One region of the Streptomyces sp. AK010 genome, then DNA from elsewhere that is predicted to be linked to it. Evidence: predicted binding sites of a transcription regulator. Region 1 holds the regulator's gene; each other region holds the start of a gene.
The links. Region 1 encodes HrcA, which represses chaperone genes, less so after heat shock. Its sites were predicted from a motif close to TTNGCACTCNGNNNNNCNGAGTGCNAA; they were not measured.

Region 1 (5,947 bases):
CGCGGTGCTGGGGGCCGGGCCGGATCACGTCAGTGCGTACGCCCTGATCGTCGAGGAGGGGACGCAGCTCGCGCGGCGGATCCGTCGCGGCGAGGTGCCGATGACCGACGACGACGTGCACGCCGACCGGTACCTGATCGCGGACGAGGTTCTCTCCGGCGCGGGCTTCGCGTGGTACGAGGTGTCGAACTGGGCGACCTCGCGGGCCGGGCGGTGCCTGCACAACGAGCTGTACTGGCGGGGGGCCGACTGGTGGGGGGCCGGGCCCGGTGCGCACAGTCACGTGGGCGGGGTGCGGTGGTGGAACGTCAAGCATCCGGGGGCGTACGCGGCCGCGCTGGCGGCGGGGCGGTCGCCGGGGGCCGGGCGTGAGGTGCTGAGCGATGAGGATCGGCGGGTCGAGCGGATTCTGCTGGAGCTGCGGCTCAGGGAGGGCGTGCCGTTGTCGCTGCTGCGGGAGGAGGGGCTGGCGGCCTCGCGCAAAGCGTTGGCGGATGGGCTCCTGGACGCCGGGGCGTATGAGGAGGGCCGGGCCGTGCTCACGCTGCGCGGGAGGCTGCTGGCGGACGGGGTTGTCCGGGACCTCGTGGACTGAGGTGCCCGGGGTGCGGGCTGACGCGGGGTGGGTCCGCAGCCCGGCGTAGCGGGGTGCCGCTCTCCTTGGGACGGGAGCCGCCCTCAGCGGCACGCATGCCCGCAGCCGGGCGGCTGCGCGTGCCCGCGGCGGGGACGGGGCGGAACGTGTGCCCGCAGCTGGGCGGCTGCGCGCCGGCGACCCAGCCGCGCGGCTGGGTCGCCGGCGCGCGTGCCGCTGTCAGGGCGCCGTCACGAAGTCGATCAGTTCTTCCACCCGGCCCAGCAGTTCCGGCTCCAGGTCCTTGTACGAGTGGACCCCCGACAGGATCCGCTGCCAGGCGGCACCGGTGTTCTCCGGCCAGCCCAGAGCCCTGCACACGCCTGTCTTCCAGTCCTGGCCGCGGGGGACCCGGGGCCAGGCGGCGATGCCCAGGGACGACGGTTTCACCGCCTCCCAGATGTCGATGTACGGGTGGCCGACGACCAGCGCGTGCTCGCTCGTCACCGACTGTGCGATGCGCCACTCCTTCGAGCCCGGTACGAGGTGGTCCACCAGGACGCCCAGCCGTGCGTCGGGGCCGGGGGCGAACTCGGAGACGATCGACGGCAGGTCGTCGACGCCCTCCAGGTACTCCACGACCACGCCCTCGATGCGCAGGTCGTCGCCCCACACCTTCTCGACCAGTTCGGCGTCGTGCCGGCCCTCGACGTAGACGCGGCCGGCGCGGGCGACACGCGCGCGTGCGCCGGGGACGGCCACCGAACCGGAGGCCGTGCGGGTGGGACGCGCTAGGCCGCCCGGCGAGGGGCGGACGAGGGTCACCACCCTGCCCTCCAGCAGGAAGCCGCGCGGCTCCATCGGGAACACCCGGTGCTTGCCGAAGCGGTCCTCCAGCGTCACCGTGCCGGCCTCGCAGCGGATCACCGCGCCGCAGAAGCCGGTCCCCGGCTCCTCCACCACCAGGCCCGGCTCCGCCGCCACCTCGGGCACCGGTTTCGGCTTCTTCCACGGCGGGGTCAGATCGGCGGAGTACGGGCGCATTCGGATGACGATAGGAGAAGGCGAACGGTGATCACCGCGACACGCCGAAACGCGCCGCCAGCGCGTCCCGTTGCCCCCGCACGAACGCCGCGTCCACCACCGCTCCGTGACCGGGCACGTACACCGCGTCCTCACCGCCCAGGTCGAGCAGCCGGTCCAGGGCGGCCGGCCAGTGCGACGGCACCGCGTCGGGGCCCGCCTGCGGCTCGCCGGACTCCTCGACCAGGTCGCCGCAGAACACCACCTCCGGATCGCCCGGCACCAGCACCGCCAGATCGTGCGCGGTGTGCCCCGGGCCGACGTTCGCCAGCAGCACCTGCCGTCCGCCGCCCAGGTCGAGCGTCCACTCGCCGGAGACCAGGTGGCCGGGCGGGGTCAGCCGCTCCGCCGCCTCCCGGGCCGTGGCCGCCGCCAGGCCCTGGCGCACCCCGTCCTCGCGCAGCTCCTCGCGGTCCCGCACCCGCGTCAGCAGCGCGTCCACACCCACCGCGCCGAACACCTCCGTGTCCGGGAGCGCCGCGGCGCCGAAGACATGGTCGAAGTGCGGGTGGGTCAGCGCGAGATGTGTCACACGGTGACCGGTGAGTGCCCGCGCCTGCGCGCCCAGTTTCGCGCCCTCGGCGAGGCTCGACCCCGCGTCGATCATGAGGACCGCCCCCTCCCCGGCGACCAGCCCGGTCGTGCAGTCCCACACCGGCAGCCGGCACCGCCCCACACCGGCGGCCACGCGCTCCCATCCGAGGTCTTCCCAAGTCACCGTCATACGGCGACGCTAGCGGTGCGCCCCACTCGGGGCACGGCGCCGCACGACCAGCCTTGCCGGGGGTGTACCCCACCGCCGTACACTGGGCCGGGGAATGCTGGCACTCGCATGCGCAGAGTGCCAGGCTCGACAGGCAGGACAACGGGCGGACGACTTCTGGAGGTGTGCGCGATGCTCAGTGAACGCAGGCTGCAGGTGCTGCGCGCCATCGTCCAGGACTACGTCGGCACCGAGGAGCCGGTGGGCTCCAAGGCCCTCACCGAGCGGCACAGCCTCGGCGTCTCCCCGGCCACCGTCCGCAACGACATGGCGGCCCTGGAGGACGAGGGGTTCATCGCCCAGCCGCACACCAGTGCCGGGCGCATCCCCACCGACAAGGGCTATCGGCTGTTCGTCGACAAGCTCGCCGGCGTCAAGCCGATGACCGCGCCCGAGCGGCGCGCGATCCAGAACTTTCTGGAGGGCGCCGTCGACCTCGACGACGTCGTGGCGCGTACGGTGCGGCTGCTCGCGCAGCTCACGCGTCAGGTCGCCGTCGTGCAATACCCCTCGCTGACCCGTTCGACGGTGCGGCACGTGGAGCTGCTCTCCCTCGCGCCCGCGCGCGTGATGCTCGTGCTGATCACGGACACCGGGCGGGTCGAGCAGCGGGTCGTCGACTGCCCGGCGCCCTTCGGCGACGCCTCGCTCGCGGATCTGCGCGCCCGGCTCAACAGCCGTGTGGCGAACCGCCGTTTCGCGGATGTGCCGAGTCTGGTGGAGGATCTCCCGGAGGCGTTCGAGCACGAGGACCGGGGTACGGTCTCCACGGTGCTCTCCACACTCCTGGAGACGCTCGTCGAGGAGAACGAGGAGCGGCTGATGATCGGCGGCACCGCCAATCTGACCCGCTTCGGGCATGACTTCCCTCTCACGATCCGGCCGGTGCTGGAGGCGCTGGAGGAGCAGGTCGTGCTCCTCAAGCTGCTCGGCGAGGCGCAGGATCCGGGCGTGACCGTACGGATCGGTCACGAGAACGCCCACGAAGGACTCAACTCCACGTCCGTCGTGTCGGTCGGCTACGGTTCGGGCGGCGAGGCACTCGCCAAGCTCGGCGTGGTCGGACCGACCCGCATGGACTACCCGGGAACGATGGGAGCGGTACGCGCAGTGGCACGGTACGTCGGACAGATCCTGGCGGAGTCGTAGTGGCCACGGACTACTACGCCGTACTCGGCGTGCGCCGCGACGCGTCGCAGGAAGAGATCAAGAAGGCCTTCCGGCGGCTCGCGCGCGAGCTGCACCCGGACGTCAACCCCGATCCGAAGACCCAGGAGCGGTTCAAGGAGATCAACGCCGCTTACGAGGTGCTGTCGGACCCGCAGAAGAAGCAGGTCTACGACCTCGGCGGCGACCCGCTCTCGCAGGCCGGTGGCGGCGGCGCGGGCGGCTTCGGTGCCGGCGGCTTCGGGAACTTCTCGGACATCATGGACGCGTTCTTCGGCACGGCGTCGCAGCGCGGACCGCGCTCGCGCACCCGCCGCGGCCAGGACGCGATGATCCGCATCGAGGTGGAACTCGACGAGGCGGCCTTCGGCACGACGAAGGACATCCAGGTCGACACCGCCGTCGTCTGCAACACCTGCAACGGCGAGGGCGCGGCCCCGGGCACCTCCGCGCAGACGTGTGACATGTGCCGCGGCCGCGGTGAGGTCTCGCAGGTCACCCGGTCCTTCCTGGGCCAGGTCATGACGTCCCGCCCCTGCCCGCAGTGCCAGGGCTTCGGCACGGTCGTCCCGACCCCGTGCCCGGAGTGCGCGGGCGACGGCCGCGTCCGGTCCCGCCGTACGCTCACGGTCAAGATCCCGGCCGGTGTCGACAACGGCACGCGGATCCAGCTCGCCGGCGAGGGCGAGGTCGGTCCCGGCGGCGGTCCGGCCGGTGACCTCTACGTCGAGATCCACGAGCTGCCGCACAGCACGTTCCAGCGGCGCGGCGACGACCTGCACTGCACGGTGACGATCCCCATGACGGCGGCGGCCCTCGGCACGAAGGTGCCGCTGGAGACGCTCGACGGCATGGAGGAGGTCGACATCCGCCCGGGCACCCAGTCCGGCCAGTCGATCCCGCTGCACGGCCGGGGCGTCACGCACCTGCGCGGCGGCGGACGCGGTGACCTCATCGTCCACGTCGAGGTCCAGACCCCGACCAAGCTCGACCCCGAGCAGGAGCGCCTGCTCCGCGAGCTCTCCAAGCTGCGGGGCGAGGAGCGGCCGACGGGGCAGTTCCAGCCGGGGCAGCAGGGGCTGTTCTCGCGGTTGAAGGACGCGTTCAACGGGCGCTGACGCGGGCGCCTGCAACGGGTGCCGACGGGGCGCCTCCCGGGTGACGGGAGGTGCCTGTACCTCTGGTCTATGCCAGTCGGCAGGCCGGTTTCGGGGTTGTTCGGAGGACGTGACAACATGCGGTCATGTCCTCCGCACTGACCGATCTCTTCCCTCTCCCGATCGTGCAGGCCCCCATGGCGGGCGGCGTCTCCGTACCCCAGCTCGCCGCGGCCGTGTGCGAAGCGGGCGGGCTCGGGTTCCTCGCCGCCGGGTACAAGACCGCCGACGGGATGTACCAGGAGATCAAGCAGATCCGGAGCCTCACGACCAGGCCCTTCGGCGTCAACGTCTTCATGCCGCAGCCGGAGTACGCCGACCCGGCCGCCGTCGACGTCTACGCCCACCAGCTGACCGGCGAGGCCACCTGGTACGAGGCCGAGCTCGGCGATCCGGACAGCGGACGCGACGACGGCTTCGAGGCCAAGCTCGTGGTGCTGCGCGACAACCCCGTGCCGGTCGTGTCGTTCCACTTCGGCGTCCCGGGCCGCGAGGTCGTCGACGCCCTGCACCGCGTCGGCACCTTCGTCCTGGCCGCCGCGACCACCCCCGACGAGGCCCGGGCCGTCGAACGGGCGGGTGCGGACGGGGTCATCGCCCAGGGCGTCGAGGCCGGCGGCCACCAGGGCACCCACCGGGACGTCCCCGAGACGGACGGATCCGGCATCGGGCTGCTGTCGCTGATCGCCCAGGTCCGTGAGGCCGTGAGCATCCCGATCGTCGCCGCCGGCGGCATCATGCGCGGCGGCCAGATCGCCGGGGTCCTCGCGGCCGGCGCGAGCGCGGCCCAGCTGGGCACCGCCTTCCTCGCCACGCACGAGTCGGGCGCGAACGCCCTGCACAAGCAGGCGCTGACCAACCCGCTGTTCGTCCGCACCGAGCTGACCCGGGCGTTCTCCGGGCGGCCCGCGCGCGGCCTCGTCAACCGGTTCCTGCGCGAGCACGGCCCGTACGCGCCCGCCGCCTACCCCGAGATCCACCACCTCACCGCGCCGCTGCGCAAGGCCGCCGCCAAGGCCGGCGACGCGCAGGGCATGGCGCTGTGGGCCGGGCAGGGGCACCGGATGGCGCGGGAGCTGCCCGCCGGGCAGCTGGTCGAGGTGCTGGCGGGGGAACTGGCCGCCGCCCGGGCCTCGTTGACGGGCGGGGGCGCGCTGTGACCGCGCCGGTGTTCGTGGTCGAGCACTTCGACGCGGGCGGCGG
Region 2 (5,947 bases), on a different contig from region 1:
TCGCGAGACGCTCCTGGAGCTTCTCGCGGTCCCAGTCGGAGTCCGTGTTCTCGATCTCGGCCTTGATCTGGGCGACGCGGCCCTGCACGTCGTCCTTGTTGCCGGCGCCGTCGACGACCGTGGTGTCGTCCTTGGTGACGGTGACGCGGCGGGCGGAGCCGAGGACGTCCAGACCGACCTGGTCGAGCTTGAGGCCGACCTCCTCGGAGACGACCGTGGCGCCGGTGAGGATCGCCAGGTCCTGCAGCATCGCCTTACGGCGGTCGCCGAAGCCGGGGGCCTTCACGGCCACGGCGTTGAACGTGCCGCGGATCTTGTTCACGACGAGGGTCGACAGGGCTTCGCCCTCGACGTCCTCGGCGATGATCAGCAGCGGCTTGGAGGCGTTCGACTGGATGACCTTCTCCAGCAGCGGCAGGAGGTCCGCGATGGCGGAGATCTTGCCCTGCGTGATGAGGATGTACGGGTCGTCCAGGACGGCTTCCATGCGCTCCTGGTCCGTCACGAAGTACGGCGACAGGTAACCCTTGTCGAAGGCCATGCCCTCGGTGAAGTCCAGCTCCAGACCGAAGGTGTTGGACTCCTCGACGGTGATGACACCGTCCTTGCCGACCTTGTCCATGGCCTCGGCGATGAGCTCGCCGACCTGCGTGTCCTGGGCGGACAGACCGGCGACGGCGGCGATGTCGGACTTCTCGTCGATCGGCCGGGCGGTCGCGAGGAGCTCCTCGGAGACCGCGGCGACGGCGGCGTCGATGCCCTTCTTCAGGGCGGCCGGGGAGGCACCGGCGGCGACGTTCTTCAGGCCCTCGCGCACGAGCGCCTGGGCGAGCACGGTCGCGGTGGTCGTACCGTCACCCGCGATGTCGTTGGTCTTGGTCGCCACCTCCTTGACCAGCTGGGCACCGAGGTTCTCGTACGGGTCCTCGACCTCGACCTCGCGGGCGATGGTCACACCGTCGTTGGTGATGGTGGGAGCGCCGAACTTCTTGTCGATGACGACGTTGCGGCCCTTGGGGCCGATCGTCACCTTGACCGTGTCGGCAAGCTTGTTGACGCCGCGCTCGAGGGCGCGACGGGCGTCCTCGTCGAACTTCAGGATCTTCGCCATGGGAGCGGTTCAGCCCTCTCGGAAAACGTGGGTGAAACGAACCGCGCCCCCGACGCCCGGCTTCATACGGTCGCGGGGGCCAGGGGCGCAGTCCACTGCAATGCTGGTAATGCCGGGTGAATTACTTCTCGACGATCGCGAGCACGTCGCGGGCCGAGAGGACGAGGTACTCCTCGCCGTTGTACTTCACCTCGGTGCCGCCGTACTTGCTGTAGAGCACGACGTCGCCGACGGAGACGTCGAGCGGAAGACGGTTGCCGTCCTCGAAGCGGCCCGGGCCCACGGCCAGGACGACGCCCTCCTGGGGCTTCTCCTTGGCGGTGTCCGGGATGACCAGGCCAGAGGCGGTGGTCTGCTCGGCGTCGAGCGGCTGGACCACAATGCGGTCCTCGAGCGGCTTGATGGCAACCTTGGAGCTGGTGGTCGTCACGATCCGACCTCCCCCTTCGGAGATCTCACGGGGTTAACTGTCTGAGGTGGCGACCAGGTGGATCCGTCGTCGCGGGTGCCGGACCTGCCCGTCGCTGTGTTGGCACTCTCCTAGGAGGAGTGCCAGAGCCGAGACTATGACTGCGATTAGCACTCGGTCAAGCGGACTGCTAATTGCCGACGGCGCGTCGGCCGGGTGCTCACTCCAGCCGGTCCGTCGGACGGTCCGCCCGGCAGTCCCTCGGACGGTCCGCCCGGCGGTCCCTCGGACGGTCCGCCCGGCGGTCCGTCAGGTGGCCCTACCGGTGGTCCGTCAGGTGGCCCTACCGGTGGTCCTGCAGGTGTCCTACAGGTGGTCCTACAGGTGGTCCTCCAGCCGCCCCACCCGAAGCCCCTTCCGCTTGATCTCGCGCAGCAGCCGCACGGTCCGTTCGGCCAGGCTCGGGGACATCGTCTCGCCCGCCGGCACCGAGACGATGTCGCCGGGCCGCAGGCCCGGCTCGCCCCGGGTGTAGGTCAGTTCGCCGTCGGCGTCCAGGGACGCGCGCCACAGCACGACCGCCGTGACGCCGCAGTCGGCCGCCGCGCGCAGGGTCGTCAGGTCGTAGCTGCCGTAGGGCGGGCGGAAGAGGTGGGGGCTGATGCCGAAGCGGGAGCGGAGTTTGTGCTGCTGGCCGCAGATCTCGGCGCGCTGGCCGGCGTAGGGCAGGCCGCGCAGGGCCGGATGGTCGAGGGTGTGGTTCTGGATGGACGCGCCGACCGCGCGCAGCCGGGCGAAGTGGCCGTAGCCGGGGCCCACGACGCTGTCGGTGAGGAACATGCTGACGGGAAGGCGCCGTTCGCGGACGAGGCCGACGAAGCGGGGGTCGCGCTCTGCGCCGTCGTCGTAGGTGAGGAAGACGACGGGTTCGCGGGTGGGGATGTGGTCCACGACGGGCGGCAGCCGGCGGGTGTCGCCCTCCGCGCGGGGCGGGTCCTGTGCCCGGCCGTCGGCGGCGCCCGGCCGCTCCCCCGCTCCCCCGGCGCAGCCGGCCAGCAGGACCGCGCACAGCAGGGCGGCGGCCGGCCGCCTCACAGGTAGTCCTCCAGCCGCCCGACCGCGTATCCCTGGGCCGTCACCTTGTTCAGGAAGCGGCGGATCATGTCGGCCATCGTGCCCTTCCACTGGTCGCGGCCCCGGAAGTGCGTGAGGACGATGTCGCCCCGGCGCAGTTTGCGGTCCCCCTCGCGGTACTCCCAGTGGTCGGCGAAGACCTCCTGGTTCCACAGGGGGGCGTACGCGATGCCGCAGGTCTTGGCGGCGCGCAGGGTCGCCCGGTCGTAGCTGCCGTAGGGCGGGCGGAAGAGGGTGGGGCGCTTGCCGAACCGCCGCTCCAGGTAGCGCTGCATGCCGCAGATCTCGCGCTTCTGCGCCCGGTAGGACATGCCCCGCAGATTGGGGTGGTGGAGGGTGTGGTTGTTCAGGACCACGCCCCTGGACTGCATCGTCCGGAAGTAGCGGGTGTCGTCCTTGACCAGGTAGCCGCTGAGGAAGGCGGTGTACGGGACGTCCAGGTCGCTCATCATCCGCAGGAACGCAGGATCCTTCTCGGCGCCGTCGTCGATGGTGAGGAAGACGACCTTGTCCCGGGTGGGGACCGTGGTGAAGACGGGCGGCAGGCCCAGCTCCCGGTGGCCGTCCACCTCGAAGCCCTCGCGGGTCCTGATCCTCGGCTTCTGCGCGGGGGCCGGCGGGGCGGCGCGCGGGACCTTGCGCAGGCCCCAGCGGTGCGCGGCGGCGACCCGGGCGGCGTGCGCGGCGCGCAGCTTGGTGGCATAGGAGTCGAGCGCGCGGGCCGGGGGCGCGTCGAGGGGCTGCTGGCCACCCGCCGGGGTGACCTGGTCGCCGCCGCCCTGCGCGCAGCCGGAGGCGATGGCGGCGAGGACGAGCACGGTGAGGCCGATCCGCACACCCGCGGACCTCCGCCCCCATGCCCGGCTTTTGTCACTTTGTACGACTGCTCGCATGGTGCCGGATCCTCGCAGCGCCTCCCGTCGATCCCGGTCCGACACCGCGGCCGTCGCCCCACCATCCACCGACTGGCCCACACGCCACCCGCCCGCCGCCGTGGCCGACAATGATCCGGTGAACGACCTCGCTCCCCTCCTCACCCCCGAAGGCCGCGCCCTCCTCGACGAGGTGCGGGACACCGACCCGGCACAGGAGCTGGCCGTCGCGACCCGGCTGCGCCGCGAGCACCCCGCCGAGCTGGTGTCGGCGGCGCTCGGGCAGGCGCGGCTGCGGCAGCGGGCGGTGGCGAAGTTCGGGGCGGAGGACGCGGGCCGGATGTTCTTCACGCCGAACGGCGTCGAGCAGTCGACCCGGGCGAGCGTGGCGGCCTACCGGGCCCGGCGGATGGCCGAGGCGGGCATCACCTCGGTCGCCGACCTGTGCTGCGGCATCGGCGGTGACGCGATCGCGCTGGCCCGCGCCGGGATCCGGGTGCTGGCCGTGGACCGGGACCCGCAGACGGCCGCGGCGGCCCGGGCGAACGCCGACGCGCTGGGCCTGTCCGGCCTTGTCGAGGTGTGCGAGACGGATGTCACGGACGTGGACACGGCCGGTTTCGACGCCGTGTTCGTCGACCCCGCCCGGCGCGGCGGCCGCGGCCGGATCTTCGACCCCGAGGCCTACTCGCCGCCCCTGTCCTGGGCGGTCTCCGCGGCCCGCCGGGCCCCGCGAGTCGCCGCGCTGAAGGTCGCCCCCGGCATCCCGCACGAGGCGGTCCCCGAGGACGCCGAGGCCGAGTGGATCTCCGACGGCGGGGACGTCAAGGAGGCGGTGCTGTGGTTCGGCACCGAGCCGGGGGCGGTCCGGGCGACCCTCCTGCCGGGCCCCCGCACCCTGCTCTCCCGCGGCCTGCCCGATCCGCAGGTCCGCCCGCCCGGCCGCTACCTCTACGAGCCCGACGGCGCCGTCATCCGCGCCCACCTGGTCGCCGAGGTGGCCGACCAGGTGGACGGCGGGCTGCTCGACGCGACCATCGCGTACGTCACGGCCGACGCCCTGCACCCGGCCCCGTACGCCACCGCCTACGAGATCACCGACCATCTGCCCTTCAACGTCAAGAAGCTGAAGGCGCTGCTGAGGGAGCGCCGGGTCGGCATTCTGACCGTCAAGAAGCGGGGCTCGGCGGTCGAGCCGGAGGAGCTCCGCAAGAAGGTCAAGCCGCAGGGGCCGCACGCGGCCACGGTGTTCCTGACCCGGGTCGCGGGGGCACCGGCGATGCTCATCGGGCACCCCGCCTGACCTTCAGGACGGCTCGGCCGCCCTCCGCAGCAGCAGGTCCCGCTCCCTCTCGTTGCGTGTGAGCGACGCCGCCCGTTCGAACGCCGCCCGGGCCTCGGCCGCACGGCCGAGGCGGGCCAGGAGGTCGCCTCGGACGCTGGGCAGCAGGTGGTAGTCGCGCAGGACGGGGTCGCCGGTCAGGGCGTCCACGAGGACGAGGGCCGCGGCCGGGCCCCTGGGACATCGAGACGTCGCGTCCGCGCAGGTCAGCGCGGGTCAGTGCGGGCGCGGGTCAGTACGGGCGCGGGTCAGTGCAGCGACTCCCACAGCTTCCCCGCCTCGGGCTCCTCGGCCACCACCCGGTTGGGGTCCGACGGGGCCTGCACCACGGGCATCATCACCGTCCGCACCCCGCTCGCCGGAAGGCCCTTCAGGCTCTGGGCGAGCCGGGTCAGTTCGGCGAGGGAGTCCAGGCCGGTGTCGGTGGTGAGGCCGGCGGTGACCGTGTCCGCGACGCGGTACAGCCTGGCCGGGTCGGTGAGCAGGTCCTGGGAGGCGATCTGCTCCAGCAGGGCCTTCACCAGCTTCTGCTGGAGGCCTATGCGGCCCAGGTCGCTGCCGTCGCCTATGCCGTGCCGGGTGCGGGCCAGCGCGAGCGCCTGGGTGCCGTCGAGGTGGTGGGTGCCCGCCTCGAGCCGCAGATGGCTGTCCTCGTCGGCGATGTCCTCGTCCGTGGTGACGGTGACCCCGCCGAGCGCGTCGACCAGCTTGGCGAAGCCCGAGAAGTCGATCTCGAGGTAGTGGTCCATGCGGACGTTCGTCATCGCCTCGACCGTCTTCACGGCGCAGACCGGTCCGCCGACCTCGTACGCGCTGTTGAACATGGAGTGGTGGGCGACCGACGTCGACCCCCCGGAGGGGCGCGGGCAGGACGGGCGGGTGACCAGGGTGTCGCGCGGGATGCTCACCACCGTCGCGCTGGTCCGCCCGGCGTCGAGGTGGACGACCATCGCCGTGTCGGAGCGGGCGCCGGAGCTGTCGCCGCCGCCGAGCCGGCGGTTCTCCTCGCCGCTGCGCGAGTCCGAGCCCAGGACCAGGATGTTGAGGGCCTCGCTCGGCAGGGCCGGGCCCGAGGGCGA
Region 3 (5,947 bases), on a different contig from region 1:
GCCCCGGACCGCACCGGCGGTGGTGCGCACCACCGGTCCGGGCTGCCCCGCGGAACCGTCGTGCGGCGGGCGGGACTCGGTCGTCGTCATCTGGATCTCCTCACTCGGTGCCGGTGCACAGGCGCCCAGTCAGTGTCCTTGACTGACGCAAGCAGATCCAGGGCCTCAGGTGACGGAGGTCAGCTGAGGGACTTCAGCGACGCCGGGTTGTAGGGCGCCAGCTCCTCCAGGCGGCCGTCGAGCACCTTCCGGGCCCACTCGGGGTCCTGGAGCAGCGCGCGGCCGACGGCGACCATGTCGAACTCGTCGCGCTCGAAACGGTCCAGGAGGTTGTCGAGGTCGCCGACCTCGGCACCCTGGCCCTGGAAGGCCTTGATGAAGTCGCCGTTCAGGCCGACCGAGCCGACGGTGATGGTGGGCTTGCCGGTCAGCTTCTTGGTCCAGCCGGCCAGGTTGAGGTCCGAGTCGTCGAACTCGGGCAGCCAGTAGCGGCGGGTGGAGGCGTGGAAGGCGTCGACACCGGCCGCCGCGAGCGGGGTCAGGATGGCCTCCAGTTCCTCGGGCGTCTCGGCGAGGCGGGCGTCGTAGGCGTCCTGCTTCCACTGGGAGTAGCGGAAGATGACGGGGAAGTCGGCGGAGACGGTCTCGCGGACGGCCGCGACGATCTCCTCCGAGAGCTTGGCGCGGGCGACCCGGTCGCCGCCGTAGGCGTCGGTGCGGCGGTTGGTGCCCTCCCAGAGGAACTGGTCGAGCAGGTAGCCGTGGGCGCCGTGCAGTTCGACGCCGTCGAAGCCGATGCGCTCGGCGGCGGCGGCGGCCTCGGCGAACGAGCCGATGACGGCGTCGATGTCGGCCTGGGTCATGGCCTTGCCGGTGGGCTCCGTCGCGCCGATGCGCAGGCCGGAGGGGCCGACGGCGGGGGCGTCGGCGACGGGGGGCTCGCCCTGGTTGCGGACCATGCCGATGTGCCACAGCTGGGGCACGATCGTGCCGCCCGCGGCGTGCACCGCCTCGGCGACCTTCGCCCAGCCCGCGAGCTGCTCCTCGCCGTGGAAGCGCGGCACGCGGTCGCTCTGCCCGGCCGAGTCGTGGCCGACGTAGGTGCCCTCGGTGACGATCAGGCCGACTCCGGCGGCGGCGCGGCGCGCGTAGTACGAGACGACGTCGTCGCCGGGCACGCCGCCCGGGGAGAACATGCGGGTCATCGGCGCCATCGCGATCCGGTTCGGAACGGTCAGGCCGCCCAGCGATACGGGCCGGGACAGGATTTCGGCGGCGCGGGATGCGGAGGCGGCGACAGTCACGTGGGGGCTCCCTTGGGGGTACCGAATGGTATGTGCATACGCATAGGACGCATGGTTCAACCACCCGGCCCGGCCGCGGCATCCCGTCTGCGCTGTGATCCCGGACACGCGAGGGGTGCACTCCCGGACAGGCGAGAGGGCGTACCCCTGACAGGCCTGAGGGCGCACCCCGGACCCTCCCGACGGCGCACACCCGGACACGCCCGAGGGCGGCACCCCCGGACCCTCCCGACGGCGCACACCCGGACACGCCCGAGGGCGGCACCCCCTGTCGGAACAGGAAGTGCCGCCCTCGGTAAGACCGTTGATCAACCCTGGGGTCGATCAGAAGTCCATGTCACCGCCCGGCATGCCGCCGCCGGCGGGCGCGGCGGCCTTCTCCGGCTTGTCGGCGATGACGGCCTCGGTGGTGAGGAACAGCGCGGCGATGGAGGCGGCGTTCTGCAGGGCAGAGCGGGTCACCTTCGCCGGGTCGATGATGCCCTCGGCGATCATGTCGACGTACTCACCGGTCGCGGCGTTCAGGCCGTGGCCGACGGGCAGGTTGCGCACCTTCTCGACGATGACGCCACCCTCGAGGCCACCGTTGACGGCGATCTGCTTGAGCGGGGCCTCCAGGGCCAGCTTCACGGCGTTGGCGCCGGTCTGCTCGTCACCCTCCAGGTCCAGCTTCTCGAAGACCGAGGAGGCCTGCAGCAGGGCCACGCCACCACCCGCGACGATGCCCTCCTCGACGGCCGCCTTGGCGTTGCGCACGGCGTCCTCGATGCGGTGCTTGCGCTCCTTGAGCTCCACCTCGGTGGCGGCACCGGCCTTGATGACCGCGACACCGCCGGCGAGCTTCGCCAGGCGCTCCTGCAGCTTCTCGCGGTCGTAGTCCGAGTCGCTGTTCTCGATCTCGGCGCGGATCTGGTTGACCCGGCCGGCGACCTGGTCGGCGGAGCCGGCACCGTCGACGATGGTGGTCTCGTCCTTGGTGATGACGACCTTGCGGGCCTTGCCCAGCAGGTCGATCGTGGCGTTCTCCAGCTTGAGGCCGACCTCCTCGGAGATCACCTCGCCGCCGGTGAGGATGCCGATGTCCTGCAGCATCGCCTTGCGGCGGTCGCCGAAGCCCGGGGCCTTGACGGCGACGGACTTGAAGGTGCCGCGGATCTTGTTGACGACCAGGGTCGACAGGGCCTCGCCCTCGACGTCCTCGGCGATGATCAGCAGCGGCTTGCCGGACTGCATGACCTTCTCGAGGAGCGGCAGCAGGTCCTTGACGTTGCTGATCTTCGAGTTCGCGATCAGGATGTACGGGTCGTCGAGGACGGCCTCCATACGCTCCATGTCGGTGGCGAAGTACGCCGAGATGTAGCCCTTGTCGAAGCGCATACCCTCGGTGAGCTCCAGCTCCAGACCGAAGGTCTGGGACTCCTCGACGGTGATGACGCCTTCCTTGCCGACCTTGTCCATGGCCTCGGCGATGAGCTCGCCGATCTGGGTGTCGGCGGCGGAGATGGAGGCCGTGGAAGCGATCTGCTCCTTGGTCTCGACATCCTTCGCCTGCTCCAGCAGGGCGGCGGAGACGGCCTCGACGGCGCGCTCGATACCGCGCTTGAGGGCCATCGGGTTGGCGCCGGCGGCTACGTTGCGCAGACCCTCCTTGACCAGGGCCTGGGCGAGAACGGTCGCGGTGGTCGTACCGTCACCGGCGACGTCGTCCGTCTTCTTGGCGACTTCCTTGACCAGCTCGGCGCCGATCTTCTCGTACGGGTCCTCGAGCTCGATCTCCTTGGCGATGGAGACACCATCGTTGGTGATCGTGGGCGCACCCCACTTCTTCTCGAGGACGACGTTGCGGCCCTTGGGGCCGAGCGTCACCTTGACGGCGTCCGCGAGCTGGTTCATGCCGCGCTCGAGGCCGCGCCGCGCCTCCTCGTCGAACGCGATGATCTTGGCCATGTGAAGTGGTCCCTCCAGGACTGGGGGTGATTACTTCGGACCGCGCCCGCGCCCGCGACGGACGGCTCGCCAGCCTTGTGGTTCCTTCCCACCCGGCCTGCGGGCCTCACCGACCCGGTCCTTACGTTGTCACTCTCACCTTCAGAGTGCTAACGCAATGATTAGCACTCGACCCCCGAGAGTGCAAGGCGCGCTCGCGTAGCGAGTGCTCGTCGAGGCGTGGCGGTCGGGCGACGGGCGGGCGCAAGCGCCCCCCCCCCGGGGATCGGGCGGGGCCGTCAGCCGCCCGCGCACACCACCCCGCAGGCCGTTCGAACAGACCGAAGGGCCCGCACCCCGGGGGGTGCGGGCCCTTCAGAGAAGACCGGTCGCTTGAAGCGTTGGTCGTGGTGCGCGTTCAGGCAGCGACGCGAACCATGTCGGCCTGCGGCCCCTTCTGGCCCTGCGAGATCTCGAACTCGACCCGCTGACCCTCTTCAAGGGTGCGGTAGCCGTCCATCTGAATCGCGCTGTAGTGGACGAAAACATCCGCACCACCGTCGACCGCGATGAAGCCGTACCCCTTCTCCGCGTTGAACCACTTGACGGTGCCCTGAGCCATGCCTAACTCCCCTATTACTGGCCCTTGCACAGATCCACACTTCGCGGATCCGGGTCAGACCTCACCCCCCACGGTTGGGGGCGTGCGCCGGAACGCGTCGACCGCGGCTGAATGTATCTGTCCAACTGCCGTCTGCAACAGGTCAATCGGACGAGAATTCTGGACGCACCGGGTCCGGAATGTGGGGAGAATTCGTCTGAATTCAGGGCAAGTCGGGCCACACAAAGGGAACAAAAGCCGCAAAAGACGCGCACACTTTGGCTACATCTTGTCGGGCTCGCAGCGGGAATTCAGGGTTCCGATCAGGGGACCGGGATCGCGTTCCCCAACTGTACCGCGCTCAATCACACAGAATTGCCCCCTCCGCTTCTCTCACGGAGGGGGCAATCCGATAAACTCTCAGTGACCGTCGTTACCGAAGGTAACAAGCAAGCCGTTCGACCGGTTCAGCCGCCGGCGACGGCGGGAATGATCGACACACCGGCACCGTCCGGCGTGGCCGTCTCCAGACCCTGCTCGAACCGCACGTCGTCGTCGTTGACGTACACGTTGACGAACCGGCGCAGCTTGCCCTGGTCGTCCAGCACCCGGGCGGCGATCCCGGTGTGGTTCTTCTCCAGGTCGGCGATGACCTCGCCGAGGTTCGCACCCTCGGCGGCGACCTCGGCCTGCCCGCCGGTGTAGGTACGCAGGATGGTGGGGATCCGAACGGTGACGCTCATGACTTCAAAACCTCCGGTTTCGATGGAAGCTACGGCTGGGCCGCGCATCTGGGGGCGCGGGGCTGTGTCGATGCGCGGCTCCGCCGCGTGGGCGCGACCAGCCCCCACAGGCCCGCGGCGAACAACGACGCTCAGACGAGCCCGGCCTCACGGAACGACTCGAGGCTGGGACGAATGGTCGCGGTGAGCCCGGTCCCCGCCACCGCGTCCAGCGTCTTCAGACCGTCCCCGGTGTTGAGCACGACAGTGGTCTTGGTGGGGTCGAGCACCCCGCTCTCGATCAGCTTCTTCGTCACGCCCACCGTCACCCCACCGGCGGTCTCCGCGAAGATCCCCTCGGTCCGCGCAAGGATCTTGATCGCGTCGACGACCTGCTCGTCGTTCACGTCCTCCACCGCACCGCCGGTCCGCCGCGCGATGTCCAGCACGTAGGGCCCGTCCGCCGGGTTGCCGATGGCGAGGGACTTGGCGATGGTGTCCGGCTTCTGCGGGCGGACGACGTCGTGCCCGGCCTTGTAGGCGACGGACACCGGCGAGCAGCCCTCGGCCTGCGCACCGAAGATCTTGTACGGCTTGTCCTCGACCAGCCCGAGCTTGATCAGCTCCTGAAGACCCTTGTCGATCTTCGTCAGCTGCGAGCCGGAGGCGATCGGCACCACCAGCTGGTCCGGCAGCTGCCAGCCGAGCTGCTCGCAGATCTCGTACGCGAGGGTCTTGGAGCCCTCCGCGTAGTACGGCCGGAGGTTGACGTTGACGAAGCCCCAGCCCTCACCCGCCGGGTCGCCGATCAGCTCCGAACAGAAGCGGTTCACGTCGTCGTAGTTGCCCTCGATGCCGACGAGCTCGCCGCCGTAGACCGCGGCCATCACGACCTTGCCCTGCTCCAGGTCGTGCGGGATGAACACGCAGGAGCGGAAGCCGGCGCGGGCCGCGGCGGCGCCCACCGCACCGGCGAGGTTACCGGTGGAGGAGCAGGAGAGCGTGGTGAAGCCGAAGGCGCGGGCGGCCTCCAGGGCCTGGGCCACGACGCGGTCCTTGAAGGAGTGCGTCGGGTTGCCGGAGTCGTCCTTCACGAACAGCTTGCCCGCGTCGACGCCCAGCTCGCGCGCGAGGTTGTCGGCCTTGACGAGCTTGGTCCAGCCGGGGTTGATGTTCGGCTTGTCCGCGACGTCGGCCGGGACCGGCAGCAGCGGGGCGTAGCGCCAGATGTTCGCGGGTCCCGCTTCGATGCGCTTGCGGAGCTCTTCGGTTTCGTAGGCCGAGAAGTCGTAGGCGATCTCCAGCGGGCCGAAACACTCCTGGCACGCGAAGACCGGGCCGAGGGGCACGCGGTGACCGCACTCGCGGCAGCTCAGCGCGGCGGCGGGGCCGAG

Region 2: groES (co-chaperone GroES) is a predicted target of HrcA. The motif match lies at 1,688-1,714, and genes of this name have one in related genera.
Region 3: groL (chaperonin GroEL) is a predicted target of HrcA. The motif match lies at 3,413-3,439, and genes of this name have one in related genera.

The regions. Positions count from the first base shown of each region.
Region 1 is NZ_JACHCX010000015.1:152,600-158,546, reverse strand. It holds gene hemW (radical SAM family heme chaperone HemW) at 1-595, shown strand, start outside; gene HDC93_RS26625 (DUF3097 domain-containing protein) at 815-1,618, opposite strand; gene HDC93_RS26620 (MBL fold metallo-hydrolase) at 1,650-2,381, opposite strand; gene hrcA (heat-inducible transcriptional repressor HrcA) at 2,553-3,569, shown strand; gene dnaJ (molecular chaperone DnaJ) at 3,569-4,705, shown strand; gene HDC93_RS26605 (nitronate monooxygenase) at 4,831-5,904, shown strand; gene HDC93_RS26600 (16S rRNA (uracil(1498)-N(3))-methyltransferase) at 5,901-5,947, shown strand, end outside.
Region 2 is NZ_JACHCX010000027.1:64,809-70,755, forward strand. It holds gene groL (chaperonin GroEL) at 1-1,111, opposite strand, end outside; gene groES (co-chaperone GroES) at 1,233-1,541, opposite strand; gene HDC93_RS34215 (polysaccharide deacetylase family protein) at 1,899-2,645, opposite strand; gene HDC93_RS34220 (polysaccharide deacetylase family protein) at 2,612-3,490, opposite strand; gene HDC93_RS34225 (THUMP-like domain-containing protein) at 3,666-4,829, shown strand; partial or broken gene HDC93_RS34230 (RNA polymerase subunit sigma-24) at 4,833-5,042, opposite strand; gene HDC93_RS34235 (LCP family protein) at 5,117-5,947, opposite strand, start outside.
Region 3 is NZ_JACHCX010000002.1:137,728-143,674, reverse strand. It holds gene HDC93_RS03910 (carboxylesterase/lipase family protein) at 1-90, opposite strand, end outside; gene HDC93_RS03905 (NADH:flavin oxidoreductase) at 180-1,304, opposite strand; gene groL (chaperonin GroEL) at 1,629-3,251, opposite strand; gene HDC93_RS03895 (cold-shock protein) at 3,649-3,852, opposite strand; gene HDC93_RS03890 (MoaD/ThiS family protein) at 4,299-4,574, opposite strand; gene thrC (threonine synthase) at 4,706-5,947, opposite strand, start outside.